DNA from 4 places in the Paenibacillus sp. FSL M7-0656 genome. Region 2 is predicted to be linked to each of the others. Evidence: riboswitches for the same ligand, from Rfam matches in the RefSeq annotation. Region 2 holds a riboswitch; each other region holds the start of a gene.

Region 1 (8,251 bases), 270 kb from region 2:
GCGATATCTTAATGTAATATATCTTTATCGTATGTTCCAATATAGTCAAAGTCAATTGATTGAGGGCATTTGTTACGCAATTGTTATATAGTTCTTAAGATATATGGGTAAGATTACCTTAGTGTGTAAATTACAGGGGATTAAGTCTTATAAAAAGGAAAAATTTACACGTTGGCCTATTTTGATTTTGGCTCTTTTTGGTTTACAGATGAGACCGTTTCTCATATAATTTATGTAACCAAGTTTCATGTGATGAAACATGAGGAGGGCATTATGCCATGGAAGATCGCAAGTTAACCGTCCGGGCTGTGGAACGGGCGCTGGATATATTATTATGTTTTACCACACGCAGTGATCTGGGACTCACCGAAATTGCCAGCCAGATCGGCCTGCACAAAAGTACAGTCCACCGCTTGATGGCTACGCTGGAGGATCGAGGGTTCGTGATCCGCGATGCAGCAACAGAGAAGTACCGACTTGGCATCCGAATCTGGGAGCTGTCAGCTCATATGTCCCGCAGTGATGATCCCGCTATTCTGCTGTTGCCTGCGATGGAGCGACTGAGAGATCGATTGGGGGAGACCGTGAGTCTGTACCTGCGTGATGGCAGTGAACGGATTCGGATTCAGGCTGTGCAAAGTGATCAGGCGATTCGCCGAGTTGCCCCCGTTGGTGTTAGACTGCCGCTGTCTGTGGGCGCTTCCAGCAAAGTCCTGATGGCGTTTGCCACGGACGAGGATCGTGAAGAACTGATGAACGGGCCTGAATGGCCGGTGTTTATTGATCCGGCAGTGTATTTGGCGCAAATGGGAGATATCCGGGATAACGGATATGCGACGAGTTATGAGGAACGTGAGCCGGGAGCTGCCGCGGTATCTGTACCGATTATGGATCGCAGAGGCAATATTGCAGCTGCGCTCTCGGTCTCAGGACCTGTCAGTCGACTCTCGCAGGAGACATTGCATGAATACGCACCTGTGTTGAAGGATGCTGCTACGCAAATGGGGCTCATGTTATCCTGATGTTGAGGTAAGTTTTTTCTCCAATAGAGTTTGATTATTTGGAATATAAAGGTTGTTTTTATGTTCCGGTTGCGCTACTCTGTAATGGACGGCCCAACGGGGCCAGCTTCATTGAATATGAACAGCGGCTTATGTAAGCCGCAACTTATTAACGTTACTGGGGGAGTCCGAATTGTCCGGACTGAGACGGAATCGCATGAGATTCCGGACCCTTTGCACCTGATCTGGATCATACCAGCGTAGGGAAGTAATCGGCGATATGACCACAACCACCACATGATGTGACCCTTGTAGGGCTCCGTTAAGGAGCTGCATAAAGGTGCATTATTGGTGATGGACATAAAAGTCGGTTCCTTCGGGGACCGGCTTTTTTATATACAGGGAACGGGCGATATAGTGCGGACTCTATGGGCTTCTTTTTCACTAACCTGCGGAAGTGGGCTTGGATGAGGAGGGAAGTCTTATAGATCGATGATCTGTGGCAGCCTCCGTCTGTTGTTAACTGTACATGAAAAGTGTCTCCCCTGGTCTGGTGTAGGATCGCTCTTTCTTCTCTGCATTGCGCATGATTTGGGACAGGTACGTAAGTGAGCTAATGACGATCCCAACCAAACAAGCGACGAACACTGAGGAGGAGACAAGCGAACATGAGTACAGGAAATCAAACGGGACAACAAGCGATGGAACAGGAACATAACGATCAGCAGGTGGAAAAAGAAACAGGGGCGGCCGGACGGGTTCAGCCCTTTCCGGGTAGCCGCAAAGTCTACATTCAGGGCTCACGGCCGGACATTGCTGTACCGGAACGTGAGATAGCCCTTCATGACACGAATACTCCCCAAGGGGTGGAGCATAACGAACCGCTGCGTGTCTACGATACGAGCGGCCCCATGACCGATCCCGAATTTCATGCGGATATCCGCGCAGGTCTGCCAGCCCTGCGCACTCGTTGGATCACAGAGCGCGGCGATGTTGAAGCTTATCAGGGCCGTATGGTTAAACCGGAGGATAACGGACTGAAGCCCGGGGGAAAGAGAGCTGGAGCCGAAGAGTACCCTGGATTGCGTGGAAAACCGCTACGAGCACAGACAGGACGCTGTGTGACTCAGATGCACTACGCGAGACAGGGAGTCATTACGGCTGAGATGGAATTCGCCGCCATTCGTGAAGGCGTGGAGCCGGAATTTGTGAGACAGGAGCTGGCGAGTGGACGGGCCATTCTGCCATCCAACATCAATCACCCGGAGAGTGAGCCGATGTTGATCGGTCGTCATTTTCACGTGAAGATCAATGCCAACATAGGTAACTCTGCCGTATCTTCCTCCATTGAGGAAGAGGTCGAGAAGATGACTTGGGCGGTACGATGGGGATCGGATACGGTGATGGATCTGTCCACAGGCAAAAACATTCATACCACCCGGGAATGGATCATCCGTAATTCACCTGTGCCGATTGGTACGGTGCCGCTGTATCAGGCGCTGGAGAAGGTGAATGGCGAAGCGGAAGCGCTGACCTGGGAGTTGTACCGTGACACACTCATTGAGCAGGCAGAGCAGGGCGTGGACTACTTTACGATTCATGCAGGTGTACTGCTGCGTTATATCCCCATGACCGCCAAGCGAATGACAGGCATTGTGTCTCGGGGCGGTTCCATTATGGCAGCATGGTGTCTGGCGCATCATCAGGAGAATTTTTTGTATACCCATTTTGAAGAAATCTGCGAGATTATGAAAAGGTATGATGTAGCGTTTTCGCTGGGAGATGGACTTCGTCCAGGCAGTATCTACGATGCGAATGACGAAGCTCAGATGGCGGAACTGGCCACGCTTGGGGAACTGACGCAGATCGCATGGAAGCATGATGTGCAGGTGATGATCGAAGGCCCGGGTCATGTGCCGATGCATAAGATCAAGGAGAATGTGGACTTGCAGATGGAGATCTGTAAAGAAGCACCGTTCTACACACTTGGGCCGCTAACGACCGACATTGCGCCAGGATATGATCACATCACATCCGCCATTGGGGCAGCCATGATTGGCTGGTTCGGCACGTCGATGCTCTGTTATGTTACGCCAAAAGAACATTTGGGCCTGCCCAACAAGGATGATGTGCGGGAAGGGGTCATCGCCTACAAGATCGCGGCCCACGCCGCCGATCTGGCGAAGGGACATCCACGTGCTCAGCGCCGCGATGACGCATTGTCCAAAGCGCGGTTCGAGTTCCGTTGGCGTGACCAGTTCAACCTGTCACTGGACCCGGAACGTGCGCTATCCTACCATGATGAGACGCTGCCAGCAGAAGGGGCCAAAGAAGCTCATTTCTGCTCCATGTGCGGACCGAAGTTCTGTAGTATGCGCATTACGCAGGACATTCGTGCCTTTGCCGCGGATAAAGAATTGTCCGAGAATGAGGCTGTAGCTGCCGGGATGCAGGAAAAGGCCGAGGAATATCGGACACGCTCCTAGGCGCCGGTACAGCGCAAGCTGGGCAGTCTGAAATAGAGATAAAGCCGTTTCTCTCTGTCATTGCAGAGAAGAACGGCTTTTTTTAGTGTTATGTCATGTATGTATTCTTAACCGTACTCAGCCTTTATCAGAATTAGCTTTGTGACTGTGTGTGGTCCATATTTTATACAGAATTCCTGCGATAACGAATAAAAGAGCGTCACTGAGTTTTGGTGCTCCTCCGTATAGAAATGCGGAACAGGAAAAACCTACTATAAACAGTAAAACAATATAGAGGAAACGCATATTAGTTCACCTCGTTAATTTGTGGTGTTACTAAGTAAGTGAGTTCATAGTTGCATAGTTCAGATAGAACCTGTTACTTCACTCCAAATCAGCCACACTATCGAGCCAGGCCCAAATTCTTCTCCAAATACGCCGCAAGCAATGCCAGCGGGCTATGGATTGGAATACCGCGATCTATTGTAACCTGTGCAGCAGCGGGAGCCATAGACAGTTGGGCCGCCACTACCGCTTTACCCGGGTACTGCTCAGCAATCTGCTGTAAGCCTTCTCGTACCGCTTCGAGATACCCTTGCTGATCTCCACGCATAATCAACTCAAATGTCCCAGGGATGCACACCGCTTCCGTCTGAGAGGTCTTGGCAACGTGTAGTTGCCCATTCTCATCCTCTTGCTGTAATGCCTGATTCAACCGTGCCATCGTTCCTTCAATAGTTGCCGGGTTGGTGAATGATATTATGTAATCTCCTGGTACTCGCCGCATCTCCTGCAATAACGGATCATCTATGCCGATCACAGGCACAGGGACCTGTATGGCTTCCTGCTCCAATACTGTCGCAAACAGGGTACACGTGACCAGAATGGCATCGGCATGACACTCAGCGATCCATTGGAGCGTCTGGGCTACCTTCTCGTGAATGACGACCGCGGAAAAGTCAGCGTCATGTTTAAGACGGTCCAGACCTGGATCGACGTAATGGACCAATTCAACTTCATAAGGAGCAAGCGTCTCTTCAATTAAGGCGATGTTAGAATAATGAGCGTGAAAACAACCAATGGTGATCATGTGCTAAGTCCCCTTTTACAGTTCGTATATGTCATGGATCTTTTAGATATTTAAACCATTATAGAAACATGCCTGAGAACTGTACAGTCGTTTATTGCTCAACGCCAATAACCGCCCTTCCGCCAAGCTACGGAAAGACGGTTGATAACCTGACTCGACTAGGGTCGGTCCGGTGTCCATTTTTATCTAAGGGAAGGAGAAGCATTTTTCTTCGCCATTTTTTGTTGCAGAATTTCATGAAAGGATAGACCTTGAGTGTTCTCATTCTCCTTTTTAGGAGCAGTGGTCGCCGTGTTGCGCGGATATTGGTGATGGTACGGGATCATTTGCTGAATAGGCATGCGGATCATCTTGGTTCCTCCTTTGATGCGTTTTTTTGAATTATGTATTTCGACTGGTTACCATGCCAGGTGCGCATATAGGTACATGTGACTTGTTAGACGAAATAGAAGAGTTTAAAGAGTAATTCCAATTGGATTGTAGTGATTTTACCCGGTTTTAAGGAGATGTAAACGTTTTTAGGCAAATTCAGGAACAAAGGACCTGATATGAGAGGTTTGATATGGGAGGATCGAATCGGTTGTTATGTGAATAGTCCCAATTTTAAGGAAGTCAATGGTACCCGCATATGAGGCATATTGTCTGGTTAAATGATGCAAATCATGCTAACTAACTTGGTACCATGGTCGGGTTGTTTAGGGGGTAATGTAGTTCCGGATATAACAAAAAACTGCCGAGTGTACTCGGCAGCTTGCCTGATATGAAGATGGATGCGATGAAACTTGGATTCTGTCTGAGGTGGTATCGTGTTGGTTTTATCTACTTTGGCGAACAGCGATGTATATATCCACTTGTACACTTTCGGGATTCAGGCTGCGTTCATCATATAATTCAAAATCCCCGGTGAACGTACGCTCGCTTTGTTTATCCCATGCCCACACGGCTCCCCAAGCTTCGCCAACAACCTCTGCCATGGGCCCTTTTCTGGAAGTGAATACGGCGTAAGTTGCAGGAGGGAGTAAAATGTCGTCCAATCCCTCAGGCAACGATTCGTTCGGACTGACCTCATGCCCTACCAGTATGGTGTATTCTCCGGTTATCCCATCGGTGTAATCCGTGTAACAACCATAGCGAGCACTTTCAGGTGCAGGGAGGTGCTCTGAGGCAAAATAATTGTTCCAGAGTCCCTGAATACAACCTTTGCCACTGATTTCAATGGCGTTGGTTGTGCGGGCGGATACGCCGGCAATACGTTTTCCAGGGAGAGTGACATAACGAACGGGCTGGGCAGAGAACGCAGAGAACGAATGATCTGTTGTTACCTGATCAGGATTAGCGGAAACAGTAGGGTTTTCGGCCAGAGATTCTGCATGTTGATCCGTTGTATTTGTGCGCCAACGTTTCAAAAAAGGAAGCTGGTTACGCAGCATCGAACGAGCGGATTCCTCATCCATGCCTTCGTCCTTCAGAATGGCAGTGCACATCTCCGTCATGCCTTCTAGTGACATACCGGGCTGCTCAAACTTGCCCTCTTTGTAACAATAAATACAGTACTCACGGGTTGTGCTTCCATCTGCTTCCGTTCCGAATTGGGCAGGGGTTGTGAGCGGCATTCCGCAGCTTTGACATACAGTTACGTTCATGATTAGTTCCTCCTCATATATGTACAGATTGAATATATCTGAAGTATACGGGTAGGAACTGGACAGCTGTCTGTCAGGTTTGAGTCGGAGGTATATAATTTTGTACAATTTGCTCCGCGATACGGCAGATTTCATCCCGAATATGCTGAGGTTCCAATACTTCAACGTCCGCGCCGAAGCCCAGAATGAACCCATATAACCAGCCATCCTCGGGAAAAGCAATCTGGCTGATGTAATACCCAGTCCCATCAGGCATGACATTCTCGATCCCAAACCATTCTTCCGCAATATGACGGACGCGAGCATGGAATTTCAAGGTTAACCTAGCTTGATTGTCCGGACGGCTCCATTCCTGTTGCCAGGGTCTGTCCTGTGGGTTGATGACTTTACGCTCGAAGTGCTCATTAGCAAGTGTGACATCTTGCATACGCACAAGCTTGAACATGCGAAATTGATTCCGCTCGTGACAAAAAGCATACAGATACCAGGAATGCTTCTTGAGTACGATGGTATGAGGGTCGGCAGTTCGGTGAGTATGGATACCTTCCGCACTGCAGTAGGTAAAGGTTACGGGGCGTAATTGATCCATACCCTGTTCGATAAGTTCAAGCTTGATTTTCAGCGCTTCGGGATGCGTCCAGGTTGAGTAATCCACGATGAATCGATTGGTATTGGCCTGAAAATCGTCATTTTTGGATTCAGGTACGATACTGCTGAGTTTTTCGACCAGAAGCTCTCGCGCCGCATTAGCATGGGAAGTGGATACACTGCGCAGTGCAGTGACGATGGAGGCGAGGTCCTTGTCTGTTAATACGTTTCGATCCAGACGGTAACCCTCTGCCAGACCAATCCCACCGCTTGCCCCCTGATATGTCACCACGGGGATGCCTGCTTGACCCAATGTATCGATGTCCCGATAGATGGTCCGGATTGATACTTCGAACATATCTGCCAAGTCTTTGGCTTGTACCCGTCCACGATTGATTAGCAACACCACGATGGCTAATAAACGCTCCAGTTTCATATGTATGGATTCCTTTCATTGGTTTATCTGTTGGATTCAAATATGTTATATTGTTGAGCATCACACATAGGAGTGGAATAAGCAATGAAGCGAATTACGATTCTGATCGCAGACGATGAAGTTGAGATCGCTGATCTGGTTGCTTTACATTTACAAAAAGAAGGATATCACACCATTAAGGCCTTTGATGGGAAGGCGGCGGTTCAAGCTGTTCAGACCCAAGCGATAGATTTGGCGATTCTGGACATTATGATGCCTGGCATGGATGGGTATGAGGTGACCCGTAAAATTCGGGAGCAGCATCATTTGCCGATCATTTTCCTGAGTGCCAAAACATCAGATATGGACAAAATTACGGGACTTGTGATGGGTGCGGACGATTATATGACCAAACCGTTTAATCCGATGGAGCTTGTTGCCCGGGTTAACTCCCAGTTACGTCGTTCGCTGCAATTCAGCCAGTCTGCGCCTGTGCAGAGGTCCATTCTGGAGAAAGGTGGGCTCATCATCACGCCAGATCAACATCGCGTTACACTCTACGGCAAACCAGTGGAACTAACACCGAAGGAGTTTGACATTTTGTATCTGCTCGCGAGCCACCCCAAGCAGGTGTTCAGTGCAGAAAATATTTTTGAACAGGTGTGGGGAGAAGCCTATTACGAGAGTGGGAATACCGTGATGGTCCACATTCGGACCCTGCGCAAAAAGCTGGGGGAAGATGTGAACAAGAACAAGTTTATCAAAACCATCTGGGGTGTGGGGTACACGTTTAATGACTAAACGAAGAAGTTTTCGTACAACCATGATTATGTTGCTAGGGTTAAGCATGCTTGCCTCTGGTGCAATTACCTATGGGATTTACAAGCTTATGCAAGCCTATTATTCGGGTGTCCGTGCAGAAGATCAGCTCGCTGAATATCGTCATTTTATGAGAAGTATCGGGGATATCTATTTCTTCCTGATTTTATTTATCCCACTCGCCATTCTGTTTTTCTTCTGGTTTACCAAGCCCTACGCGACGTATTTCA
Region 2 (8,251 bases):
TGGCATCTGAATATAATCGATATCCGGCAGAAGTTACTTCGTCCGGTGTTAACAATCCGATCTCATCATAGTGATGCAGTGTGCGCACACTGATCGAGGCAAGTTCGGCAACTTCTTTTACCTTCATGGCCATGTGTGAAACCTCCTTACAACACCGATTGTACAGTGTCACGTTACGTGAGAGTCAACCGTTGAAAATGAAAAAACAAGATGCGAGCATGGAAGCTGCATCTTGATCATGGATTGATGACAGGATGTGACTGGATATGACTGAATTATTATAACATTCAGTCACTGTAGGGGAGCGGCTGTGCTTCTATGTCGAAGACATGGGTTGCTGCCGCGCCGCGGGGGTGTTTTGAGGCTCCTCTGTTATGGAGAGGAGCGTGAGCAGTTGTGGGTTGCACCATGTATGCGGTGCAGCCCACGGGGCTGGCAGTGCAGGGAGAGCAGGGCTACGCCTGCATCCCGCGAACTGCCGCAGCGAACTGCGCAGCCGCTGCGCGCACGTCGGCCGCGCCCGCGATGGCGGAGATGACGGCTACGCCGTCGGCTCCAGCCGCCATCACGGCGGCCGTGGTATCGGGCGTAATGCCGCCGATACCCACAATCGGAACTGCGATGCCTGCGGCGCGCAGTTCCGCCACCCCTGCGGGGCCCAGCACAGCATGGGCATCCGCTTTGGAGCGCGTCGGGTACATGGGCCCGACGCCAAGGTAGTCGGCGCCCGCCTGCAACGCACGGCGCGCCTCATCCACAGAGTGGGCGGATACGCCAAGCATCCGCCCATCTCCAATGCGGGCGCGTACTAGCGCCGCGTCCGCATCATCCTGGCCGACATGCATGCCGTCGGCCTCCACCGCTACAGCCAGCTCCACATCATCGTTCACGATGAACGGGACCCCGTGCTGGCTGCACACCTCGCGAAGCCGCATTGCAAGCGTGATGCAAGCTTCGCCGACCAGGGCGCCAGTTCCCTTTTCACGGAACTGGAACAGCGTAATGCCGCCAGCAATGGCCTGGCGCAGCACTTCCACAGGGTCTTGCTTTGTATTGACGCTGCCCATCACTAAATATACCTGCATCGCGCGTCGTACCGCTTCTGCATCCCAAGGGCGCATCACTGCTCACCCCGCTGTCTGCGCTGATACGCAAAATGATTTGTCGGCCCATGTCCGGCCCCAATCCCCAGCTCATCTTCGATGGCTGCCTGAATGAATGCTCGCGCGGTCGTAACGGCAGCCAGAACAGGTGAACCCTTGGCTAACTCTGCGGTGATGGCAGCAGAGTATGTGCACCCCGTTCCGTGTGTATGACGGGTTACCACACGAACATTCTCCAGATAATGAAAAGACTGCCCATCGTAGAGCACATCCACGATCATGCCACTTCCTTCATCATGACCACCTTTGACCAAAGCATACGTTGAGCCCATCTGTACAATCCGTCTTGCGGCTTCTTCCCGCTGGCTCAGATTGGTGATAGACATCCCGGTAAGCAGTTCCGCTTCCGGGATATTGGGTGTTGTGATCAGGGCATGGGGCAACAGATCCGTAACCAACGCCTTTACAGCTTCCTGCTGGAGAAGGGGGGCGCCACCTTTGGCTACCATCACAGGGTCGATGACCAGATTAGCCCAACGGTATTGCTGCCATTTCTCAGCGACTAGACGAATAATCTCGGCACTATATAACATGCCGGTCTTCGTTGCGGTTGGTTGAAAGTCTTCGCCGGTCGAGTCCAATTGCTGGGCAATGCCATCGTAAGGGATGGGAAAAACGCCCTGCACACCAGTTGTATTTTGGGCAGCAATAGCGGTGATAACGGTCATGCCGTATACACCAAGTTCTTGGAATGTTTTCAGATCGGCCTGAATGCCTGCGCCGCCCCCGTTATCGGAGCCTGCAATGGTTAGCGCTTGAGCAATACTCATACTGCACCTCCACGGATCTGACGGATCTGTGCGCGTTCTGCCAAGAGGTCTGGTGTTACTTGTGCCAGTTGATTCAACAATTCAATCTGGAAGCTACCCGGCCCCTGATGAGCTGTCCGCTCTGCCGCCAGTTCAGCTGCTACACCATAAAACGCTAGCGCTTCAACAACACTGCCTAGAAGATCGGCTCCTGATTCCGCTATGGCTGTAAAAGCGCCAATCACTGAACTGAGCAGACAGCCAGCACCTGTGACCTGAGTGAGCAGGGCATGACCATTACTCGTGAGGAATGTGGATTGTCCATCAGTAATAATATCTTCTTTTCCGGTAATGACCACGACACAGCCAAGTTTATGCGCTGCCCGCTCCGCAATGCCGATTCGGTCGCCCTCACCTGATCCTGCGTCCACACCTTTAATACTCCAACTCTCACCGATGACATTAGCGACCTCTGCCACATTGCCGCGCAGTACCGTGAGACGAAGTTCACGAATGAGCATCTGCACGGTTTCCGTGCGATAGGTGGTTGCGCCAGCTCCAACCGGATCAAGCACCACAGGCACGTGATGCGCATTAGCCGATTGGCCTGCCAGACGGATTGCCTGAACGACTTTGTCATCGAGTGTACCGATGTTGAGTACCACGGCTCCTGACATCTTGGCGACATCAGCGACCTCTTCATGAGCATAGGCCATAAAAGGGGACGCACCGAGTGCAAGCAGACCATTGGCTGTGAAGGGAGCCACGACAAGGTTAGTGATATTGTGTACCAGCGGATTTTGCGTACGAACACGTTCCAGATAAGACATATAATTTCCTCCTTGTTTTGAAGTAACCCGATCGGCGGAAGTCCGATATCTGGAGTCACTCAACAGAATAATTGGATATGAGTTCCCTTGTTGAGTTGGGGCGCAGAGTCTAACAACAGCCAGATGCATTAATGCGGGAAAAGCAGAAACGTAAAATCTAAATCAATTTCATAACTCACTAAAATGGATTTTTGGAACTGGATATAGACAAATTGAATCATTCTGATCGATATCTAGCGAAACAGTAAAAAACGAAACGATACAAAATACAGAAAGTGAACCCAGGGTATTTCTCCAAACTCAGGCAAGCAATACTGTGATGGATGTTAGCATCCAACCAGTGTCTTGAAGTCCAGGCTGGTCGATACCCAACTGATTGGGGCACGATCGATCGGGGCACGACTGGTCAGACGATGTTTCTAAAGAACACAGGACGTCTTATTTGGCTGTCAGGTCCTCCTTTTGAAATGTAAGGAACATCAGACACGTTATTCCCAGAATCTCCTGACCAAAACGCTGCAAACAGCTATTTATTCTGATATAACATGTTTCAGGTTCTTTAGATTTCTGCAACCGCTCCAAATCCCTGAATAGGACGCCTCAGATTCGTTAGCGGTCGTAGCATGCTCTGTTTCGATCAAGTTAAGGAGCGTTTCAGCTCCCAGTAGGCTTGAAGATAAGCGCTAATTACATTACCAAATACATATCAACAAGCCACCCAAACGCATATCAATCTGCCCAGATGCACATCAAGCCACTTAGGATTGTTATAAATTCTGATCCTCCGATGCTTGCTTCAGGCCAATTCCATTTCGCAAAACTTCATGCATTCGATCCTACGTTTTGCTAACTTTGCTTTTAATCACATTGCTTTCATTCCCTTTATGTTCAATCACTTTTCCTTTATTCGCGTTGCTCTCCTTTATTTACTCTCCTTGCAGAGTAATAAAAGTATCCTCGGCTTTCACCGATTCAGGAATCAAATCCTGTTCAACGAGCCATGTACGTACATTTTCCCACGATTCCATTTCCTGCCGACCAAATGGTTGGCCTTCTTCATTCATGAGTGGTAGCAGAATTGCCAGGCTTTTGGTTTCGATCTCCGGGTCAAGCGGTGATGTTTCATTCTCATGAGCGAGCAGAATACTCAAGGCTTCTTCTGGATGCTCAGTCACATATTTCTGTCCTTCCTGGACCGCTTTGACGAACCGGGTAAGTTGGTCTTTTTTTGCTTCAATGCCAGCTTCACTTGCAGTCAGGACCAATTCATAATAATCAGGCACACCATAATCGACGGGGTTAATCGATTTCATGGCATGTCCTTCTTTCTCCAAAATCAATTGTTCATGGTTAATAAAACCACCCATAATCGCATCCGCTTGTCCGGAAGCCAGCGAAGGAATCAGATCGAACCCAACGTCGACCAGATTTATGTTGTCGGGATTGCCGCCATCCTTACTGATCATCGTGCGTACCATCGCTTCGTACAGAGGAATGGAGGAATAACCAACAGTCTTTTCTTCAAGATCTTTGGGTGAACTTACGTTGCCATTCGCTTCGGTCAACAGATGCACAAGCGGGTGCCGAACAACAGCAGCAATGGAACGTACAGGAATGTTCTCGCCACGCGCGAGCAAGATTTGGGGCTGGTAACTTAGGGCCAGATCAATTTTTCCGGCAGCAACAAGTTTGAGCGAATCATTGGTATCCGCAGGCATCTGAATATCGAGATCCAGACCTTGGTCTGCAAAGTATCCTTTTTCCTGAGCCACATAGATGAAGGAGTGTACTGCATTCGGGTACCAGTCGAGCATGATAGACAGTTTATCTTTGGCGTCTGATGCAGGTTCGGTTGCAGACGGATCTGTTTGCTGTGTATTGGTTGCCGAATCTGTTGTTGGCGTATTTTGGCTATTGTCTGTGGTGCTGCATCCGCTAACGATCAGCAAAAGGCTAATGAGTATGATGGGAAGCAGGGAGTATATACCTTTGTTATTCATAAATGAAGTTCCTCATTTCATCGTTTTGATTTGTAGAAAATGGGCAACAGCATGTTAACGATAATGTGACAATGAACTGATTGAAGATGTTGCTGAAATTGTGCATAAGATATGTTTTGTTTTGAAGATTGTAACTACTGTATTTACATCTAATTTCTGTCTAAGTATTATCCAACCTTTCTTTTGCCTCCATGACGATGACGCCGTATGCTAAACCGTTTCTCCAGCCAGGTAATCAGTACAAACAAAACGATCCCAAGCAGGGATAACAGCAAAATGGCGGCAAACATCGCATCCGTGTTCATGTTGCTGGACATACGACGGCTGAAGTACCCTAGACCTTTGCTACCACCGAGCCATTCGCCAATCGTTGCCCCAACCACGCAGTACACCACAGACATCTTTAGCCCCGAGAAAAAAGAGGGAAGTGCCAGCGGAACCTGGAGTTTGCAAAAAATATCCCACTTGCTGGCGCCCATGGTGAGCAACAGTTCACGCTGCTCTGGATCGCCTTGGCGGAGTCCATCGTAGGTACTGACCACAATGGGGAAGAATGCGATTAAAAATACCACGGCGACTTTGCTCCACAACGTGTAACCAAACCACAGGATAAATACGGGGGACAAGGCAATCAACGGTATGGTCTGACTGATCACGATGAAGGGATACAATGCCCTTTCAATCGATCGGTTCATATGCATGCCTGTTGCCAGCGTAATTCCAGTCACTATGGACAAGACAAAACCAACAACAACCTCCATAAAGGTAGCAGGCAGATGGATGGTCAACAGCAGACGGCGATGCTCAACCAGTGAGCTTACGATGGCCGTGGGTGCAGGAATGATGAAGGAGGGCACCCATCCCATACGCACAATCACTTCCCAGATCGCCAGTAATAAGAACATGAGCATAATGAACAGACCATATTGGGAAAACGACCTCGAGAGCCACTTTAAACACCACGTCCAGACGCTAACCTCAGCTCTATCGTGCATGCAATTGTTCCTCCAGTTGTTGCCTCATCTGCACGAGAGCCGGTTCGTAGATCATGTCCGAATGCCTTGGGCGTGGTAAAGGAACCGTCATCTCCTGCAACTGCTGACCTTGCCCTCCTGGAGTTAACAGAATGATACGGTCACTTAACAGCAGGGCTTCTTCGATGTCATGTGTAATGAACATCACGGTTTGGCCAAAGCTCTCCCACAGCTCCAGCAACCAGCGATGCATTTCTCGTTTGGTTAATGCGTCGAGTGCACCGAAGGGTTCATCCAGCAACATGAGCTGCCCGCCTGTAAGCAAGGTACGAAGCAATGCCACCCGCTGCCGCATGCCGCCGGATAACTCATCCGGATAGGAATGTTCATAACCGGACAAGCCGAACCTTGCCAATCCTGCGATGATATCGGCTCGTAGTTTGTCCTTATCCTGTCGGCCTGGTGCAAGCTCGGCAGGTAGCATGCAGTTCTCCATGACGGTACGCCAGGATAACAGCAGATCTTTCTGCGGCATATAGGCGACTCGTCCGAGCCGTTGTCCTTGCGGGACATCAGCTATATCGATGGTGCCAACGGTTGGTTCATGCAAGCCTGCGAGCAGCTTGAAGAGCGTGCTTTTACCTGATCCGCTGGAGCCGATGAGCGAGACAAATTCTCCTTGTTGAACCTGAAGCGACACATTGGAGAGCACAGGGGAACCCTTTTTTTCGGGAAAAGCAAAGCTTACGTTGTGAATGGTTACATGGTTATCCATCTGATCCTCACCCCCTTGATGTCAGACTACTGCAATAACAACGGCATCCTATACTCTGCAAAAGGAACAAAAAAGACCCACCCATTTCCGGAGAAATGAGTGGGTCTGTAAGTTAAATCCGCAATTTATCTTCACATACATGAAAAAATTCCGCTTACTAAAAGGCCGCTCCACTTCCCTCCGCTGGTATGATCCAGATCAGGTTCAAAGGGTCCGAATAGTCATATTCGTCTCAGCCGCAAGGCTCCCCTAGTGCAAAAGTTCAAGATATGCAGTTGTGTGTTCAGCATATATCAATCGAACATGAACTGTAAAGAGGCAGCATGATAGAATTCTTGAGATGAACTTGGAGTCATACCCGAACAACTGAACAATTTACCTGGGCTCCCTAACCCGATATAATAGTGGTGGCGCATATTGGCCGGATCACAAATGCAGGTGGGATTGTTCTCCCTCCTAGGCAGAATGGGGACCCGAGTTGAAAACGTTCAAAAAAGTATATATTGAGATCACGAGTATCTGCAATCTGGCATGCAGCTTCTGTCCGCAGACACAGCGTGCCAAAGGATTCATTGACCCTGAAGTCTTCAACAATATACTGGATCAAGTTAAACCACACACCAATCATATTTACTTACATGTCAAAGGTGAACCCTTGTTGCATCCCAAAATAGATCTGTTGCTCGATTCCGCACATGAGAAGGGACTCAAGGTGAACATTACAACGAATGGTACACTGCTGCCCAAGACTCAGCATAAATTGCTTGGCAAACCGGCGCTGCGGCAGATGAATTTCTCCCTGCACAGCTTCGATGGGCATGAAGGTTCAACAGATCGTGACGGGTATCTGCGTCATATTTTGTCCTTTGTACACGAGGCCGTTAAGCACAATGTCATCATTTCATTCCGGTTGTGGAATCTGACACAGGATAACTTCACAAATGCTCAGATGAATCGAAATCGGGAGACCCTTGAAGTATTGGAACGTGAGTTTAATCTGGACTTCCGCATTGAGGAAAAAGTAGTTCCAGGCAGCGGGGTCAAAATTGCCCCGAATGTATACCTGAATCAGGACCATGAGTTCCAGTGGCCAAGTCTGGATGCACCTGAAGATGACGGTAAAGGCTTTTGCCATGCACTTCGCGGTCAGGCAGCTGTGCTTGTAGATGGAACGGTGGTTCCATGCTGTCTCGATGGCGAGGGTGTGATTAACCTTGGTAATGTGCACGAGAAGTCATTCTCGGAGATTATTGAGGGTGAGCGAGCGAACAATCTGGTATATGGCTTCTCCAAACGCGAAGCTGTAGAAGAGTTGTGTAGAAAGTGCGGTTATCGTCAGAGATTTGGAGCCTGATATCTTATATCAGCAAGCCAGAAGCCATTCAAGATCACACATTTGGAGACAAATGCAGTGGTCTTTCTTTGTTATCGGGGATTAAGTGAGGGGTATATACGTTACAAATGAGCATACCAGAGGTTGATATGAGCATATTGCTTGAGAGACCTAGCATGCAAAAAATGCCGATATGACAGGGATTGTACGATGTCATGATATATCTGATCTAATGATTATTCTAGTTACCTCCCTTATTTGGTAAGATTAGGTTGTAGATCGGACAGAGGTGCACCTCTGAAGATCTTCCAGTACAAGCCCAGGCTGTACACTACCAAAAAACGAGAGAATAAGGGAGGAATAAAGTTATGAAAAAAATGTTGACGTTGTTACTGTCCGCTGGTTTGGTTGCTTCTATATTTGGTGC
Region 3 (8,251 bases), 2.6 Mb from region 2:
AGGCGGACGTCTGCCTTCCAGTAAGGAACTGTATCAGCAAAATCATCACATGTTTGTAGCTCAAGGCAGAACGATGCGACTATTTCATGATATGCTCCCGCAAGGCAAGATTGGTCCTGCATTAAACATGACTTCCATGTACCAGGCAACCTCCAGACCAGCCGATGCAATCGCTGCTCATAACTGGGAGACGATTCGCGGATGGGGTTTTCTCGACTTATCGGTGTGGGGACAGTATAATCCATTATTCTGGAGTTATTTACAGGAACGCGGCATCGAGCCGGTTATTGAGCAGGGTGACATGGAAGATATCCGGTCTGGCCGCCCCGATCTGGTAGCAATCAACTACTACTCGACGGCAACCATTGCCGCCAGTATGGGCGATGCGTCGGATGTTACAGCTCGTGCAGGGGATCAGCAAATTATGCTTGGTGAGCAGGGAGTTTACCGGGCAACGGAGAATCCTTATACCGAAAAAACAAAATATGGCTGGGTCATCGACCCGGTTGGCCTAAGGCTGACATTGCGTAAGGTATGTGAACGATATGGTCTCCCTATTCTAATTACGGAAAATGGTATTGGAGCCCCGGATGTACTTGAGGCAGATAACACCATTAACGATACGTACCGGATTGATTTTATCGAGAAACATCTGGAACAGATCAGACTGGCTCTAACAGATGGAGTAGATGTGATTGGTTATTGCCCTTGGTCCGTTATTGACGTGGTAAGCACACATCAGGGGTATGGGAAACGTTATGGAATGATCTATGTAAACCGCGGTGAACAGGATCTGAAAGACTTGAAGCGTTTGAAGAAGAAAAGCTTCTCGTGGTATCAAGAGGTCATTAAACAGAATGGCAGATGTATCGGAAATTCGGATCAGGCGGTCACGAAAGAATAAAGGATCGTGATGAATGCATGAGAGTAATCAAAATATTAAATAACAGCTTGCTTCTGATCAAAGATGAACAGGGGCAAGAGATGATTGTCATGGGAAAAGGGTTGGCATTCAAAGGCAAAGTCGGCGAGCGGCTGGATGAAGAACACATCCAGAAACGATTCATTTTGCAAAATAATCCGTCTGCCCAGGCTTACGTACGAACCATCGAAAACATGCCAGAAAAACATGTGAATGTCATAAACAAACTGATTACCAATGCAAAAGAAAAGCTGTCTCTTGACGATCAAATCTTCTTCACGCTTATGGATCACTTGTCATTTGCCATTGAACGATGGAAAAAAGGTGTAGCATTACAGAATCGCATGTTATGGGAGATCCAGAGGTTTCATCCTGTCGAATTCGCACTGGGCCTTGAAGCCGTTCAGATGCTGAATCTAGAATTGGAGGTTGAACTGCCGGAAGAAGAAGCAGGGAATATCGCTTTTCATTTCGTGAATGCCCAAACACATGAGCAGAATATGGAGCGCACGATGCAATCCGTTAAGATGTTAAAAGATATTTTTAACCTGATTCAATACACCTTTGATATGCAATTGAACAAAAATTCCATCCATTATGTGAGACTTGTCACACATTTGCAATTCTTCATCCAGCGTTTACAAGAAGGGCGTCTGGGCAATTCGGCGAAAGATTTTATATTTCAGCACATGGTGAAGGAGCATCCGCTTGAATACAAATGCGCGGAGATGATTAAAACCTACGTGCAGAATATGCTGGATATCTCCATATCAAACGAGGAATTATTATATTTGATGATTCACATAGCTCGAATTGTGCAGGAGGATCAGGGTCACGAGGGACGATTATAAAACAAAGTTTATATTCCTGTTAGCAGACAGGAAAAAAGATACTTTCTAACGATGACCGTTTTCTCGTATTTTATCGGGAAACGGTCTTTTATTTTTGCACATATGTAGCGGCTTTTTGATATTCCACGCGAACGAACTCCAGCTTCCTAAACCCACATGAGATTACCAAGCGATAACATTTTATTATAATTATTGGAAATTTGTTATATGTAAGCGCTATCTAAAGAGCTATAATCTATTTATCTGGATGTTAATCCGTTCAGAAATACTTAGACCAAATCAAGAGGAGGAATTGTATGAAACGGTTAGGTCAATGGAATATAACGGCCTTGGTTCTTGTGCTGGTACTCGCCATGCTTCCATTTACGAATGTCTCACATGCTGCCAAGGCAGTTACGGAAGTGGAGGGAGGTCATTTGAGCACAAACTTTGAAGACGGTACGCTTCAGGGATGGACTCCACGTATAGGTAACGAAAGGCTGACAGTGACACAGCAGGAGGCACACGAAGGTCAGTCCAGTATGCTGGTCGCCAACCGTGAGCGTTCCTATCATGGACCGATGTTATCCATGAAGGATCTGCTTAAGCGTAACCAAGAGTACGAAATTGCGGCATATGTAAGACTTACCCAGGAGCCCACCACGGATCAAACACTACAGCTCACCACATATAAAAAAACAACTGCCGAAAGCTGGAACCCGATCGGTAGCGTGAAAATTGCCAAAGCAGAATGGAATACATGGCACAAGATCACCGGAAAATTTCAGTATAGCGATGATCCCACTGAATTGAATTTGTTCATCGAAACACCCTACATCTCTGAAGATAGCGTAGATACGTTATCGTTCTATGTGGATGATGTATCATTTACTCTGGCCGAGCAACTGGAGATTGAAGAAGGGATTCTGTCTCTGGAGGACCTGTATCAAGATGATTTCCCCATTGGTGCAGCGGTGTATCGCTGGCAGTTGGAAGGCGCATATGGACAACTGCTCACAAAGCACTTTAACAGCTTGACCGCAACCTATGAGATGAAACCGAAGTACATGTCTCCTTCCGAAGGTGTCTATGAGTTCGAGGCAGCCGATCAATATGTTCAGTTCGCTGAGGAGCATGGTATGGGCGTACGCGCACATGCGTTGTTGTGGCATATTGATGCTGCAGAGTGGATGTTCAAGGATCCTCAGGGTAACCCTGCGAGTCGAGAATTACTGCTTGCCCGGATTCAGGATTATGTTGAAACCGTCATGACCCGATACAAAGGTAAGATCTATGCCTGGGATGTGGTAAACGAGGCGATTGCGGATAGCAATGGTGATGCCAACGGTTTACGTAAAAGTCCCTTTTATGAAATAATCGGTCCAGATTACATTGAGAAAACCTATGAATTCGCTCGTGCAGCCGATCCGGATGCCAAATTATATTACAACGAATACTTCACGGAAATCCCTGAGAAAAGAGAGCATATGTATCGATTGGTCAAACGACTGAAAGAGAAGGGGCTCATCGATGGTGTGGGTTTGCAATCCCACTATAACCTGGAATCCCCGCCCATCAAGGAAATTGAAAAAACGATCAACATGTTCGCCGAACTTGGATTGGATATTCAGATCACGGAACTGGATGTGGATAGCGGAATTCCATTTGGTGAAGAGATGTCAGATGAAGTTGCGGTAAAGCAGGCGTATCGATATAAGGAACTGTTGGATCTGTACCAAAAACACAAAGACCACATTTCTTCAGTTACCTTATGGGGACTCCAAGATGAGAAGTCTTACAACAACCAGGCTATGCTGTTTGATTCAGCCCTGAAGGCCAAAAAAGCATACTGGGGACTTGTGGATGAATCCAGCTTGCCTGTGTTGACACAGAGAGCCGTCTCACTTTCGGGTAAACCGGATATCAAAAAACAGTCACAAGATCCGCTCTGGAACAAAGCGGTGTCTACTCCACTGAAGGGTGACTCTTCGGGATCAGCCAGTTTCCGCACCTTATGGGATCATAGTAACCTGTATATCCTCGTGGATGTTCAGGATGCGAAGGCAGATGTGAATGACAAAGTAGATATCTTTGTTGATCTCAATAATGGCAAGACCACTTCATATGAAGTAGATGACCGACATGTAATCATTAAGCGGTCGGGCAAAGCTGAGGGCGTGGAGCAGCGTTCATATCGTGTACGCGAGACCAAAACCGGATATCAGGTTGAATTGTCCATTCCGTGGGGTGGTATCCAAGTCGGATCAGAATATGAAGCCGGATTGGATATCCGTGTGACTGATGGCGGTATAAGTGGGACACAACCTTATAATCCACTGTACTGGAATGATCGAACACAATCTCAGGAACAGGATACAAGCAAATACGGCGTGATTCAGCTTGCCCCTATGCCCAAATCTGCACAAGCTGTACAAGGGATTGTTCAGATTGATGGGAAGAAAGACACATCATGGAATAAGGTTGCACCGTTTGAAGTAAACCGGTTGAACCAAAGCGAAGGTGCAGAGGCAGTGGCTCGCGCAATGTGGTCAGGTGAATATCTATACCTGCTGATCGACGTCACTGATCCAAACATCATCACAGATAGCATCAACCCATGGGATCAGGATTCGGTTGAGATTTTCCTGGACGAGAATCACCAGCGCACACCGTATTTTCAATATGATGATGCCCAGTTCAGAATCAGTGCAGACAATGTAGGAACCTTTGCAGGCGGTGCCTCACCCGGACGCCTTGTAAGTGCTGTGAAGAAAACGAATAAAGGATACCTCGTAGAAGCCAGAATTCATTTACAATCATTGACGCCCAAAACAGGAAATGTTCTCGGCTTCGAGCTTCAAATTAACGACAACCAGGGCGGAGGTAAGCAGAGCGTAGCTAAATGGAATGATACGACCAATGAGAGCTGGAGAAACACTTCCCAGTACGGAATACTCACTTTTGTGGGAAAGAACAAACTCGGGCATTAAACCATCGGCAGTAGTTGCAAGAATAGAAACCATCATAACAGTGGCTAAAACTCAACCATTGTTGTGATGGTTTTCATCGTTTACATACGTCACTCAAGCTGATGAGGGCGATACAATCTGCCTTGACTATATTTAACAGCCCTTGATATACTAAATAGATGTTATTTTTTCTTTTATGCGGATAAGAAAGTAATCAACTACATACAACCGTTTGCGAGGGAGCCTTAACCGGCTGAGAGGGTGTTAAACCGACCTTACCTGATTTGGATAATGCCAACGTAGGGATGCAACGATGAAACGCTGTACTTGGGTAGCTCATGCGAACCCCCTTGTTTTAGTGTATTTGTCTGCGAAACATCCTATGGATGTTTCGTTTTTTTGTTTTTAAATACGTACATTATGAATTGGAGGAACATATGTTGACTATTTCAGAGAGACTATATCAGGCCGCACAGCCCGTGTGGAAGGAATGTCTCGAGCATCCCTTTGTTAAAGGAATCGGAGATGGTACCTTACCGGTTGAACAATTTCGTTATTATTTGCTACAAGACTACTTGTACCTGTTCGATTATGCCCGCGTATTTGCACTAGGTATTGTCAAGTCGCACGACCCCAAATTGATGCAGTTTTTTAGTGAAAACGTAGATAACATCCTGAATGGTGAAATGAAAATTCATCGTTCTTATATGGAGCGATTAGGAATTACAGAGGATCATGTTTTCCAGGTAAAACCTGCCCTGAAAAATGCAGCCTATACTAACTATATGCTCTCTGTTTCCCATGCGGGTGGCATAGCAGAAGTACTTGTATCCATTCTGGCCTGCTCATGGAGCTATGCAGAGATTGGTCAAGTCCTTGCCCAAAAGCCAGGTGCAGCTGAGCATCCTTTTTACGGAGAGTGGATCACAGGATATGCTTCCTCTGAATACAACAGCAACAATCAATCCCTAGTGACGTTAACTGATAAGCTATTAGAAGGCTGTAGCGAGGGAACGTACCAACGGATGGAAGATATTTTCGTGATGTGCAGTCGCTTTGAACTTGATTTTTGGGAGATGTCATGGAGGCTGGAGCCTTAAGTTCACTGTAGTCAATTAAAGTTGAGAGCAGCGTCCATAAAACAGTCTCAGGATGGAAATTAAGTAAAGGAACGCTTGTATAAGCGTGTTTCGTGATGATACCGAAAAAAGGGCGGAGTGTATCCGCCTTTTATTATTGTTGAAATTCTTGACATAGGAACATTTTGTTCTCTGAAGTCTCTGGCTAAAATCAAAAAGGGTGTCAGGACGGAATGTTCATAGCAGTCTGAATGTTTTTCAGATCGAGCTGAATTTGCTCTGCAATATGGTAAGGGTGGTATAAGCCATGCTGCACCATGTAATTTGATATCTTTTCATGAGAGTCTATCGCTTCATCGAGCTGTTTCATCAAAATTTGTTTGATTTCGGGGGTGGCACATTCGGTCACAGCCATGGCGTAGTTTCTGACACTGCTCTTGGCGTTCATCAAAAAATCCATTGCGATTACGTCATCGGTCAACGTATTAAGACCAGTCATATGTTCTAATATTGGGTTCATTTTTTATCTCCTATACAGTCGCTTTAGACAGCACTTCACCGAGCTCCTGAAGTTGCTGTTGTGATAATATCGCATCTTGTTGCAAAATTTGCTTGAGCTCCGGGTCGGTTACCAGAGCTTGCATGGTCTTGGATTTAGTCATACAAACCGTCTTGAACGCAGCTATTTCATGCACCTCGAGCATCTCATGCAAAGCGTAAGTGGAATCCATTCAGATTGTCCTCCCATGTATCTATTCATATTTAAGGCTTTAAGATGACTTTAATGCAATCGTCCGTTTTTGTATCGAACACTTCATAGCCCCGTTTGGCCTCGCTGAGCGGAATGACGTGCGTAACAATGTCGCCAGGGTCCACTTTGCCAGACGTAACCAACTCGTACATGTATGGCATGTAGTGAATGACCGGAGCTTGTCCGGAACGGATATTCACGTTTCGCTGCATGATATCACCGAGCGGGAATCCGTTATAACGTCCGCCGTATACCCCAGTGACTTGAATGGTGCCACCTTTGCGAACAGCCTGAGATGCAATGATAAATGCGCTCATGGTGCCGCCTTGCAGTTTCATACCGCTGGCTAGAAATTCAAGATCGCTCATCTTGCCGTCCATTCCTACCGCATCAATGACAACATCGGCGCCGCCTTTGGTCATTTCCTTGAGAGTGTTCCCAATATTCTTATCCTGTTCGAAGTTTACTATTTCCACATGGTTTGTTCGCTTCGCATGCTTTAAGCGGTAATCGACATAGTCGACGGCTATGACCCGCTTAGCTCCTTTCAGCCAGCAGAACTTCTGGGCCAGGAGTCCGACCGGGCCGCAGCCGAGCACAATGACCGTATCTCCATTTTTAACGCCGGCGTTATCTACGCTCCAGAATGCCGTCGTCATGGCATCGGCGATCAAGCTTAGCTTTTCGTCCGGTTGTTCGCAGTTTTCAGGGATCTTAAAGTGGGTAAAATTAGCAAATGGGACCCGTAAATACTCCGCTTGCCCGCCGGGATATCCACCGGTCGTTCCAGAGTAGCCGAAATATGCGCCCATATCCCCGTGCTCGTTGGAATTGTCACATTGGCTTTCCAGCTGATTTTTGCAAAAAAAGCATTCTCCGCATGCGATGTTAAACGGGATGATTACGCGGTCGCCTTTTTTTACCTTGGTCACGCCAGGGCCCACTTCTTCTACGATCCCCATCGGCTCATGTCCGATGACATAGTTTTCCTGAAGGTTAGGGATCATCCCGTGAATAAGATGAAGGTCAGAACCGCAAATCGCGGTACTGGTGATCTTTACGATCATATCGTCCGGTTTCACAATCTTCGCATCCGGCACCTCTTTGACCACGACATTTTTAACCCCTTGATACGTTACCGCCTTCATGCTTTATGTCCTCCAATATGTTCATCTGGGGTCCGATCAAACATCCCTTTACGTGACGTATCACCCGGGAACAGATTCATCTGCCCGATCATCACCGTATTTTTCGCCGAAAGCTGATCGAGTTGGTACTGTTCGTTCAGCTCATAAGGATGAAACCATTTTTTGCGAATCATGAGCTCCGAAATTTCTTGGTGCATTGCAATTCCCTGCTTCAGATGAGTATGCAACAGGGCTCTTACATCCGGTGAAGCCGTTTCCGTCAGGGCGATGGACAAATTACGTACACCCTCCTTGGCACGAAGAAGGAAGTCCATGGCAAAAGTCATATCTGCCATTTCCGGCATATTCAATGAATTAATCGGATCTAAATAATCGGTATTCATCTGAGTTCCCCTTAATGTGTTATAGGTGTCGGATTATTCGGAACGGGTGCTTGAAAAGGAGCTCTTGCGTAGATTGCTTGCAGCTCAGCAATCTGTTGTATGGATTGAATTACGTCTTTCTGCATTAATGCTTTTAGCTCTTGGTCAAAGACCAGGCCTTGCATAAGTT
Region 4 (8,251 bases), 3.0 Mb from region 2:
GAGAACTGCTCAAGATTGTTTTTTGGAAGGAGGCGAGTGTGAATTGATTAATGCCGCATCCAGGCTGCTTGCCGTATTGCTCGCAGTCCTTCTGCTCTATGTGTACCCAGCTGCTGAAACAGCCGATCGGCAGGATGATATAGCACGTATGACGGCTGTTCAGAATGTAACACGTTTTGTTGATGCTGTTCGAACGAAAGGGTATATTTCACCTCGAATGTTGGCTGAGTTTGAGGAGCAACTGTCCCAGACGGGCAATGTGTATGAGGTGTCGATGGAACATTTACATAAGAAATATGTACCGCACTATATAGACCCGATGGACAATAACAGTTTTAACGGGACCTATGAAGTGGTGCAGGATGGATATTATGCAACTCAGATTCGAGAAAGACTATTCCCATCCTCAGGTGTGATACCGGTTGATGATCCTGGCCGAAGATATACGTTGACGACAGGGGATTTTTTCACCGTGACGCTCCAAAATACAAATCGTACACCTTCCATGCTCATTCGTGAATGGTTGAGTGGCACGGCTCAGGCTTCAGCAGTATTTGTAACATACGGAGGTATGGTCCTCAATGAAGATTACTGAACTATCCATCGTATTTGTGTTGATCTTTTTCCCGCTCTTTTGGATCATCTCACTCCATACGCAAGATGCCGAAGAGGCTCAATATTTTGGTCAACGATACAGATCTGCACTTCAAACCTCAGTCATGGATGCAGGTGCAGTCATGCATCAGAATGAGAAACAAAATGATGAAGCGGGTTATGATTCAACCAAGTTTGTTAAAGCGGACAAAGAGCTTGCCTTGTTAACATTTACGCAGACGATGGCTTTGAATATGGGGATTCAAGACGATCCTGCAGCTATTCGAAACATGTTTAATTACATACCTGCCGTGGTTATTCTGGATTATGATGGCTATTATATGTTGTCCAAAGAAACAGAGATGACGGGTAACCGTGAAGATTCTTTCAGGCAAGTGTGGAGCCCCAAGAAACCTTATACATATTCAGATTCTAATGGTAACAGTATCAACTTTACACTGGATGACTACGTATATGCCTTTGACGCAAGCGCAGGGAGATGGATTGAGGGATTCCAAAAAGAACTGGCTTCAAGCACACAGATTCCTTTACTTCAGAATACCAGCGTATTTGAGCAAGTTAGACAAAGCCGGATTGTGACTACGGTGCAGGATGATCTGGCTGATGTGATTAACCGCCATAATGAGTTTGCCAGAAAAAACGGTATTTCCTATACATTTACAATGCCCCTGATTGCGCAGGAAGATTGGTACAACTCCATTAATGATACAGGGATTATGGCCTTTATCCAAGGTATAGGTGTGGGTGACCAAAAGATCAACAATTATGCGATCGGTGGAGGCAGACTTGTGAAGAAAACGGCCATCGTAGGTGGGGTAGATCCTTTAACGGGTATCAAGTACTACTATCCCTCCACATGTGGTAATGGTTACCGTGCTGAAGAGGTGTTTACAGACGCAAGACAAGCAGCTGCACAAGGCTATTTCGAATATAAATGCTCTAATCGTTAGGGTAGCCTGTATGACAAAATCATGTAAGAGGTTCCTGAACTGTTTACATTACTTTCAGAAAAGACGGGACCTGTGCTAGAATAGGGTTTCGGAACAATAATAAAAGTAATGTCTAATAGATAGGAGCAACCTCATCTTATGAGTTTATTGTCAGTAGAGAACGTAAGTCACAATTTTGGAGATCGCACGTTATTTAAAAATGTATCGTTTCGTTTACTTGCCGGAGAGCGTGTAGGACTTGTTGGTGCCAATGGTGTGGGTAAATCCACATTAATGAACATCCTTACCGGTAAATTGCTTAAAGATAGTGGAAAAGTGGAATGGACACCTAAGGTCCGTTATGGATATCTGGATCAGCACACAAAGCTTACCCCAGGCAAAACCATTCGTGACGTTCTTAAAGATGCATTCCTTCCGTTGCTTGAATTAGAAAAAGAAATGATGAATATAACGGACCAGATGGCAGATGCAGATCCAGATAAGCTGGAGCAGTTGCTGGAAGAGATGGGCGATATTCAGGAACAACTGGAACAGGGCGATTTTTATCTGATTGACGTAAAAGTGGAAGAGATGGCCAATGGTCTTGGTTTGTCCGCAATTGGTCTTGATCGGGATGTCGCAGCTCTAAGTGGTGGGCAACGTACCAAGGTGCTTCTTGCCAAGCTTCTGCTTGAGAAACCTACAGCCCTTTTGCTGGATGAGCCGACCAACTATCTGGATGTAGAACACATTGAATGGTTGTCACGTTACCTGAAGGACTACCCGCACGCTTTTCTGTTAATCTCTCATGACACGGAATTCATGAATGAAGTCGTAAATGTCATTTATCATTTGGAATTTGCCAAATTAACGCGATATGCAGCGAACTATAACAAGTTCCTTGAGATGGCTGATATGAATAAAGCCCAGCATATTGATGCGTACGAGAAACAGCAAGAGTACATCAAGAAACAGGAAGATTTCATTCAGCGTAACAAGGCACGTGCTTCAACTTCTGGTCGAGCGAAGAGCCGGGAGAAGCAACTGGACAGAATTGAACGTATTGATCGTCCAGATGAAGCGGCCAAACCAACGTTCAAATTCAAGGATGCCCGCGCGAGCAGCAAAACGGTCTTTGAGGGCATTGATTTTGAAATTGGATATACGTATCCTTTGCTGCCTAAAATGACAATGACAATTGAACGTGGTGAAAAAATTGCCATCGTAGGTTGTAATGGTGTGGGTAAATCAACACTGCTGAAAACCATCCTGGGAAAAATATCTCCACTCAGTGGAAAGACTTTCTTGGGAGATTATCTCGAAACGGCCTATTTTGAGCAGGAAGTTCGTGCTGGGAATATCACGCCGATTGAGGATGTGTGGAATGAGTTTTCACATTTGACCCAAAATGAAGTCCGGGGTCATCTCGCTCGCTGCGGGTTGAAAAATGAGCACATTACCCGTCCGCTTAACATGCTGAGTGGTGGAGAGCAAGCCAAGGTTCGTCTATGCAAACTCTTGATGCGTGAAAGCAACTGGATTCTATTCGATGAGCCGACGAACCATTTGGATGTCACAGCTAAAGCTGAGTTACAGCGTGCCTTGCAAGAATTCAAGGGAACGGTGTTGCTGGTATCTCATGAACCTGATTTCTACGAGGGTTGGGTTACCAAAACATGGAATGTTGAAGAATGGTCTGAGAAAAACTAGACAATTCAAGCAACGCTTAATAGAAATGAACGGTGACAAAAAAATCCTTCTATGGTAACATAGGCTACAACTTCATATGAACACTAGGGGGGCCGCACGATGTGGCTGAGATGGAAGAATGCGATTCCGGACCCTTTGCACCTGATCTGGATCATACCAGCGTAGGGAAGTGGCGAGCGGGTTTCAGTGAATGACGTGAGCAAATGGCAATTCGAAAGAATTCAACCGTCTTGCTTAGTAAATTGAAACATGCAGTTGCGTGTATAACGTTATGGCTATAAGGTCTATAGCTTTATTGCACGAAATGAACTGTATGTATCAGTCAGTCATCTGGTCCTATAATTAATACGCAGCCACTCCCCTACGGGAGTGGCTTTTTTGTGTTTTCATAGCATTCACGCATGGAAGGAGATGAAAAGTACGGTAATTTCTCATGAACGTGTACACGGATCATTTGAACTGCATGTTGTATCTACGGGTGTAGGGAATCAAGCATCTTTTGTAAAAGTTGCAAAGGACGTTTGGCCATGGGTGGACTACATCCATATACGAGAGAAACAACTCTCGTGGCAACAAAAGATCGGTTGGGCTGAAAGTCTGCGTGGTGTTGGCGTTCCGTCTTGTCGCATCGTTATCAATGGTTCAGAACTGCCACCACAGAATGACATCTATGGCGGTGTACATTGGGGGCAAGAGGCTATACGTAACTACAACCCTGCTGTTATAAGCAATGTCCAGCGAATTCGTCTGGGTGTATCTGTTCATTCAATCGATGAGGCAAAAATCGCTGAAGAACGGGGAGCCGATTACCTTTTCTTCGGGCATGTCTACTCAACCAACAGTAAGCCTGATCTTGAACCAAGAGGATTATATGCTCTGGCTGAAGTGTGCTCTGGTGTCTCCATTCCTGTCATGGCGATTGGGGGCATCGAACCGGGAAACATTCACGCTATTCGCTCTGCAGGCTCACAGGGAGTCGCTGTGATTTCGAATGTATGGGCGAGCGATTCCCCGGATCGAGCCGCTGAATCATTTAGGCAGGCTATCGTTGCTACAGAAAGTTTGAGCCGCTGAATCAAGGAGATGAGAGGATGAAAAAGATCATTACTGATAGACCGGATAAGATTTATGCAGAAACGATTATTGTAGGCGGAGGCGTTGTTGGATGTGCCATTGCGTATGAGCTTGCTTCCCGTGGACAGGATGTGCTGTTACTGGAGCGTTCGGCGATTGCAGGAGGGACTTCTTGCGCAGCGGCTGGGATGCTGGCAGCAGTCAGTGAGGATTTTGCTCATCCTTTGATGGCTAAGCTTGCCAGGCAGAGCAGGCAGTTACTTATCGAGCAACAGGTGCTAATGGCTACACTCAGTGAGGTAGAGACTGGTCTGCAACGCCACGGATTCCTAACTCCTTTTCGTTCATACAGTGAATTAAGTAGTTATAAGGACAATCGGAAGTCTGCGTTGTCTGCTTCTGCTGATGAGGTGTGGTGGGACCGTTCCGTTGTGCAACAGGAGGCATCATGGCTTAACAGAGATACGTATGGAGCCTACTACAGACCTTACGAGAGTGAGATTCTTCCTGTCCATCTAACGAAGGCATATGCTGAATCCGCTCAAGCATTGGGAGCACGGGTTATGGAGGACATACAGGATATACGTGTGCAAGCAAACGAACACGGTGTGCAGGGGATCACCACATCGATCGGTGAGATGAAATGCAAACATGTCATTATAGCGGCTGGATTACAGAGTGAAGAGTTGATGAGACATGTGAATCTGAGCTTGCCTGTGTGGTCGGTAAAAGGTGAAATAGCCGCGGTTCAGTTCTCAGATGAACATGCAGGGTACAGACCTGATAGAACGGTGTATGCAGAGGATATCTATATTGTTCCCAAAGCCAATGGAGAGGTTTGGCTTGGGGCAACCAGTCTGCCAGGCAGAACGGATTTGAACGTTTCTGTACAGGGTGTTCAGAAGCTGCTAACAGCGGCTACCCACTGGGTGCCTGGGATGAAGGAAGCACAATTTATACGAGCGTGGGCAGGCGTAAGACCGGCAACTCCCGATGGACTGCCTTATATAGGTGCTTGCAAGAGTATTCCCGGGTTGTTTGCCGCCTTTGGACATTACCGCAACGGTATCTTGCTTAGTGCGATAACAGGCAGGCTTATCGCTGAGTTGCTCGCTGGCAAAAGCTCAGAAGAACTCGGAATTGAGGCGCTGAGCCCTGAGCGATTGAACAGAAAGGGAGTGGTGCAGTGAATATCATCGTTAATGGTCAACGGATGGAGATTGAAGACAGATTGAATCGTGTGGATAAATTACTCCAATCTTTTGATTTGCAAGTCAAGACTGTAGTTGTAGAGCTGAACAAGCATATTTTAACGCGTGAGCATCATGAAACGACGGCATTAAGAGAAGGCGATCGAATCGAGATTGTACATTTTGTAGGAGGCGGTTGATGATGTTGAACATTGGTAAATATACGTTTGAGTCCAGATTGTTCCTTGGAACAGGTAAGTTTTCGGATCTGGAAGTGCAAAGTCAGGCTGTGGAAGCATCTGAAACGGAAGTTTTGACATTTGCTGTTCGTCGTCTGAATCTGGAAGAGCGTAACCAGAAGCATTTCTTGGATACGTTGGATCTGGATAAATACACACTTCTTCCGAATACGGCAGGGGCTTCCACTGCGGAAGAGGCGGTGCGGATTGCCGAGCTTGCGCGGGCTTCAGGACTTTGTGATATGATAAAAGTCGAAGTCATCGGAGATGGAATGACGTTACTCCCAGATCCGATTGAAACGTACAAGGCTTGCGAAATTTTGCTGGAAAAGGGCTTCACGGTATTGCCTTATATTTCGGATGATGTCATTCTGGCCAAAAGGCTACAATTACTTGGCGTACATGCTGTAATGCCTGGCGCTTCTCCCATCGGAGCTGGTAGAGGTATCATCAATCCATATAACCTTGAGATCATCATTGAGCAGGCCGTTGTACCTGTAATTGTTGATGCAGGATTACGCTCCCCAAAAGATGCTGCTTATGCGATGGAACTTGGGGCCGATGGCGTATTGTTAAATACAGCCGTATCCGGATCAGGGGATCCAGTGAGCATGGCTAAAGCGATGCGATTGGGGGTAGAAGCGGGTAGATTGGCATATGAGGCAGGCATGATTCCCGTAAAGCGTTATGCAGCAGCCAGTAGTCCGGTGGAAGGAATGGTTCATACATGACAGATCAAGTAACATCTTTCGAGCAGGCCGATCGTTATTCCAGACAGGAACGGTACGCGCCACTTGGTAAGGAAGGCCAGGCCAGATTAAAGGGCAGCAGAGTTTTAATTGTAGGCGCTGGCGCACTCGGAACAGGAATTGCAGAAACGTTAGTTCGTTCAGGAGTCGGACACTTAACGATTGTGGATCGTGATTATGTGGAGTGGAGTAACCTGCAGCGGCAGCAATTATATGTAGAACAGGACGCGCTTGAGCGGATACCGAAGGCAATGGCGGCGGAAAAACGTTTATCTGCCATTAATTCCACGGTTCATGTGGAAGGGAAAGTGTTGGACGTCAGAGTAGATGAGTTGGAAGAACTCGTTCAGCATACAGACTTGATCATGGATGCAACGGATAACTTTGATACCCGACTACTTATTAATGATATGGCACAGAAGCACGGTATTCCCTGGATTTATGGTGGATGCGTAGGTAGTTATGGTATTACCTATACATTTATGCCTGGAGATACGCCATGTTTAAATTGTTTGCTGGGTGAAGTCCCTCTGGGTGGAGATACCTGTGATACGTCTGGCATCATACCTCAAGCGGTACAGATGGTAACGGCGAATCAGACAGCAGAAGCGATGAAGTTACTTAGTGGCAATGCAAATGCATTGAGACGTAAGTTATTGTCATTTGACGTGTGGAGGAACGAATACATATCCATCAATGTGGATGGTGCGAAAAAGAAAGACTGTCCTTCCTGCGGTACTTCGGCAACGTATCCATATCTTTCTGCGTCCAATCTGGAGAAAACCGATGTGTTGTGTGGCAGGGACACCGTTCAGATCCGACCTGCACGGCGCATGAATCTGGATCTTCAACAAACAGCGGAACGTCTGGATAGACTTCAAGAAGGAAAAGTAGAATCCAATCCGTTTCTGGTTTCTTTTACAACAGGAGTCCATAGAATGGTTATTTTCCAAGATGGACGTGTCCTCGTACACGGAACAAAAGACACAGCTGAAGCACGTACGCTCGTCCATCGTTACTTTGGTTAAAGCAAGAAAGAAGCAAAGTCTGTTCCCTTGAGGGAATGGACTTTTTCATTTTACGGCATGCTATCTGTACCAACCATTGCTGCGAGCAGTGGGGATAGAGACAGGCCGGGTGAAAAAGAGTGAAAACAGCCATTTTGCTGATTGGAGCAGGAGAGCAGGTCAGCCTTATTCAGGATGTTTTATGTAGCGAAGGGTATGAGGTGCAACGAATGGAGTGGTCCGAACTAAACCAATCCGTCGAGCCTTCGTTGTTGCATATTAACCTGATCATCCTGGTAGACCGGGAAGAGGGGACGAAACATTGTGGCCAGGATCAGAAATTAGAATTAAAACGATGGTTAGATAAAGGTCAGGTTATACCTCTACTGGTTATTACTTCAATTGCATCTCCTCAGTTCATCGTGGAATGGCTGGATTATGGAGCTAATGACGTGATGGAGGAACCGATCCACATGACCGTAATGCTTGCCAGAATACGAAACTTATTGCGTGTTTTTGCGAATGCAACACCAGAGGGCGAAGAAGTAATTGTAGTTCATGATCTTAAAGTGAATTTGCGTTCAAGACGGGTAAATCGTGCGGGTGAATACCTGACATTAACACCAAAAGAGTACGAATTGCTGGAATTTCTGGCCCTGCATGTGAATGAAGCATGTACTCGGAGTGATATTTTGCGGGAAGTATGGGGATATGAGTATGCGATGGATACCAACGTTG

The links. A riboswitch is a leader RNA that binds a small molecule or an ion and turns the genes downstream of it on or off. The one in region 2 is predicted to bind thiamine pyrophosphate.
Region 1: linked by a shared signal. The riboswitch ahead of thiC (phosphomethylpyrimidine synthase ThiC) and the one ahead of MHI01_RS14165 (ABC transporter ATP-binding protein) in region 2 are both predicted to bind thiamine pyrophosphate.
Region 3: linked by a shared signal. The riboswitch ahead of tenA (thiaminase II) and the one ahead of MHI01_RS14165 (ABC transporter ATP-binding protein) in region 2 are both predicted to bind thiamine pyrophosphate.
Region 4: linked by a shared signal. The riboswitch ahead of MHI01_RS00940 (thiamine phosphate synthase) and the one ahead of MHI01_RS14165 (ABC transporter ATP-binding protein) in region 2 are both predicted to bind thiamine pyrophosphate.

What each region holds. Positions count from the first base shown of each region.
Region 1 is NZ_JBBOOT010000001.1:3,464,665-3,472,915, reverse strand. Features, by position in the region: gene MHI01_RS15280 (IclR family transcriptional regulator) at 279-1,022, shown strand; TPP riboswitch at 1,172-1,285, shown strand; gene thiC (phosphomethylpyrimidine synthase ThiC) at 1,703-3,487, shown strand; gene MHI01_RS15270 (hypothetical protein) at 3,870-4,556, opposite strand; gene MHI01_RS15265 (hypothetical protein) at 4,739-4,906, opposite strand; gene MHI01_RS15260 (zinc ribbon domain-containing protein) at 5,372-6,199, opposite strand; gene MHI01_RS15255 (helix-turn-helix transcriptional regulator) at 6,273-7,223, opposite strand; gene MHI01_RS15250 (response regulator transcription factor) at 7,308-8,003, shown strand; gene MHI01_RS15245 (HAMP domain-containing sensor histidine kinase) at 7,996-8,251, shown strand, end outside.
Region 2 is NZ_JBBOOT010000001.1:3,198,440-3,206,690, reverse strand. Features, by position in the region: gene MHI01_RS14195 (MerR family transcriptional regulator) at 1-133, opposite strand, end outside; gene thiE (thiamine phosphate synthase) at 456-1,121, opposite strand; gene thiD (bifunctional hydroxymethylpyrimidine kinase/phosphomethylpyrimidine kinase) at 1,121-1,933, opposite strand; gene thiM (hydroxyethylthiazole kinase) at 1,930-2,742, opposite strand; gene MHI01_RS14175 (ABC transporter substrate-binding protein) at 3,669-4,742, opposite strand; gene MHI01_RS14170 (ABC transporter permease) at 4,910-5,737, opposite strand; gene MHI01_RS14165 (ABC transporter ATP-binding protein) at 5,727-6,491, opposite strand; TPP riboswitch at 6,650-6,752, opposite strand; gene MHI01_RS14160 (radical SAM/SPASM domain-containing protein) at 6,970-7,845, shown strand; gene MHI01_RS14155 (pectate lyase) at 8,193-8,251, shown strand, end outside.
Region 3 is NZ_JBBOOT010000001.1:585,315-593,565, reverse strand. Features, by position in the region: gene MHI01_RS02590 (glycoside hydrolase family 1 protein) at 1-904, shown strand, start outside; gene MHI01_RS02585 (PRD domain-containing protein) at 922-1,773, shown strand; gene MHI01_RS02580 (endo-1,4-beta-xylanase) at 2,070-4,742, shown strand; TPP riboswitch at 4,948-5,045, shown strand; gene tenA (thiaminase II) at 5,159-5,821, shown strand; gene MHI01_RS02570 (spore coat protein) at 6,024-6,320, opposite strand; gene MHI01_RS02565 (hypothetical protein) at 6,331-6,531, opposite strand; gene MHI01_RS02560 (zinc-dependent alcohol dehydrogenase) at 6,563-7,699, opposite strand; gene MHI01_RS02555 (spore coat protein) at 7,696-8,082, opposite strand; gene MHI01_RS02550 (hypothetical protein) at 8,094-8,251, opposite strand, start outside.
Region 4 is NZ_JBBOOT010000001.1:224,465-232,715, forward strand. Features, by position in the region: gene MHI01_RS00920 (hypothetical protein) at 1-47, shown strand, start outside; gene MHI01_RS00925 (hypothetical protein) at 44-595, shown strand; gene MHI01_RS00930 (hypothetical protein) at 582-1,565, shown strand; gene MHI01_RS00935 (ABC-F family ATP-binding cassette domain-containing protein) at 1,704-3,254, shown strand; TPP riboswitch at 3,330-3,439, shown strand; gene MHI01_RS00940 (thiamine phosphate synthase) at 3,666-4,328, shown strand; gene thiO (glycine oxidase ThiO) at 4,346-5,518, shown strand; gene thiS (sulfur carrier protein ThiS) at 5,515-5,718, shown strand; gene MHI01_RS00955 (thiazole synthase) at 5,721-6,488, shown strand; gene MHI01_RS00960 (ThiF family adenylyltransferase) at 6,485-7,534, shown strand; gene MHI01_RS00965 (response regulator transcription factor) at 7,654-8,251, shown strand, end outside.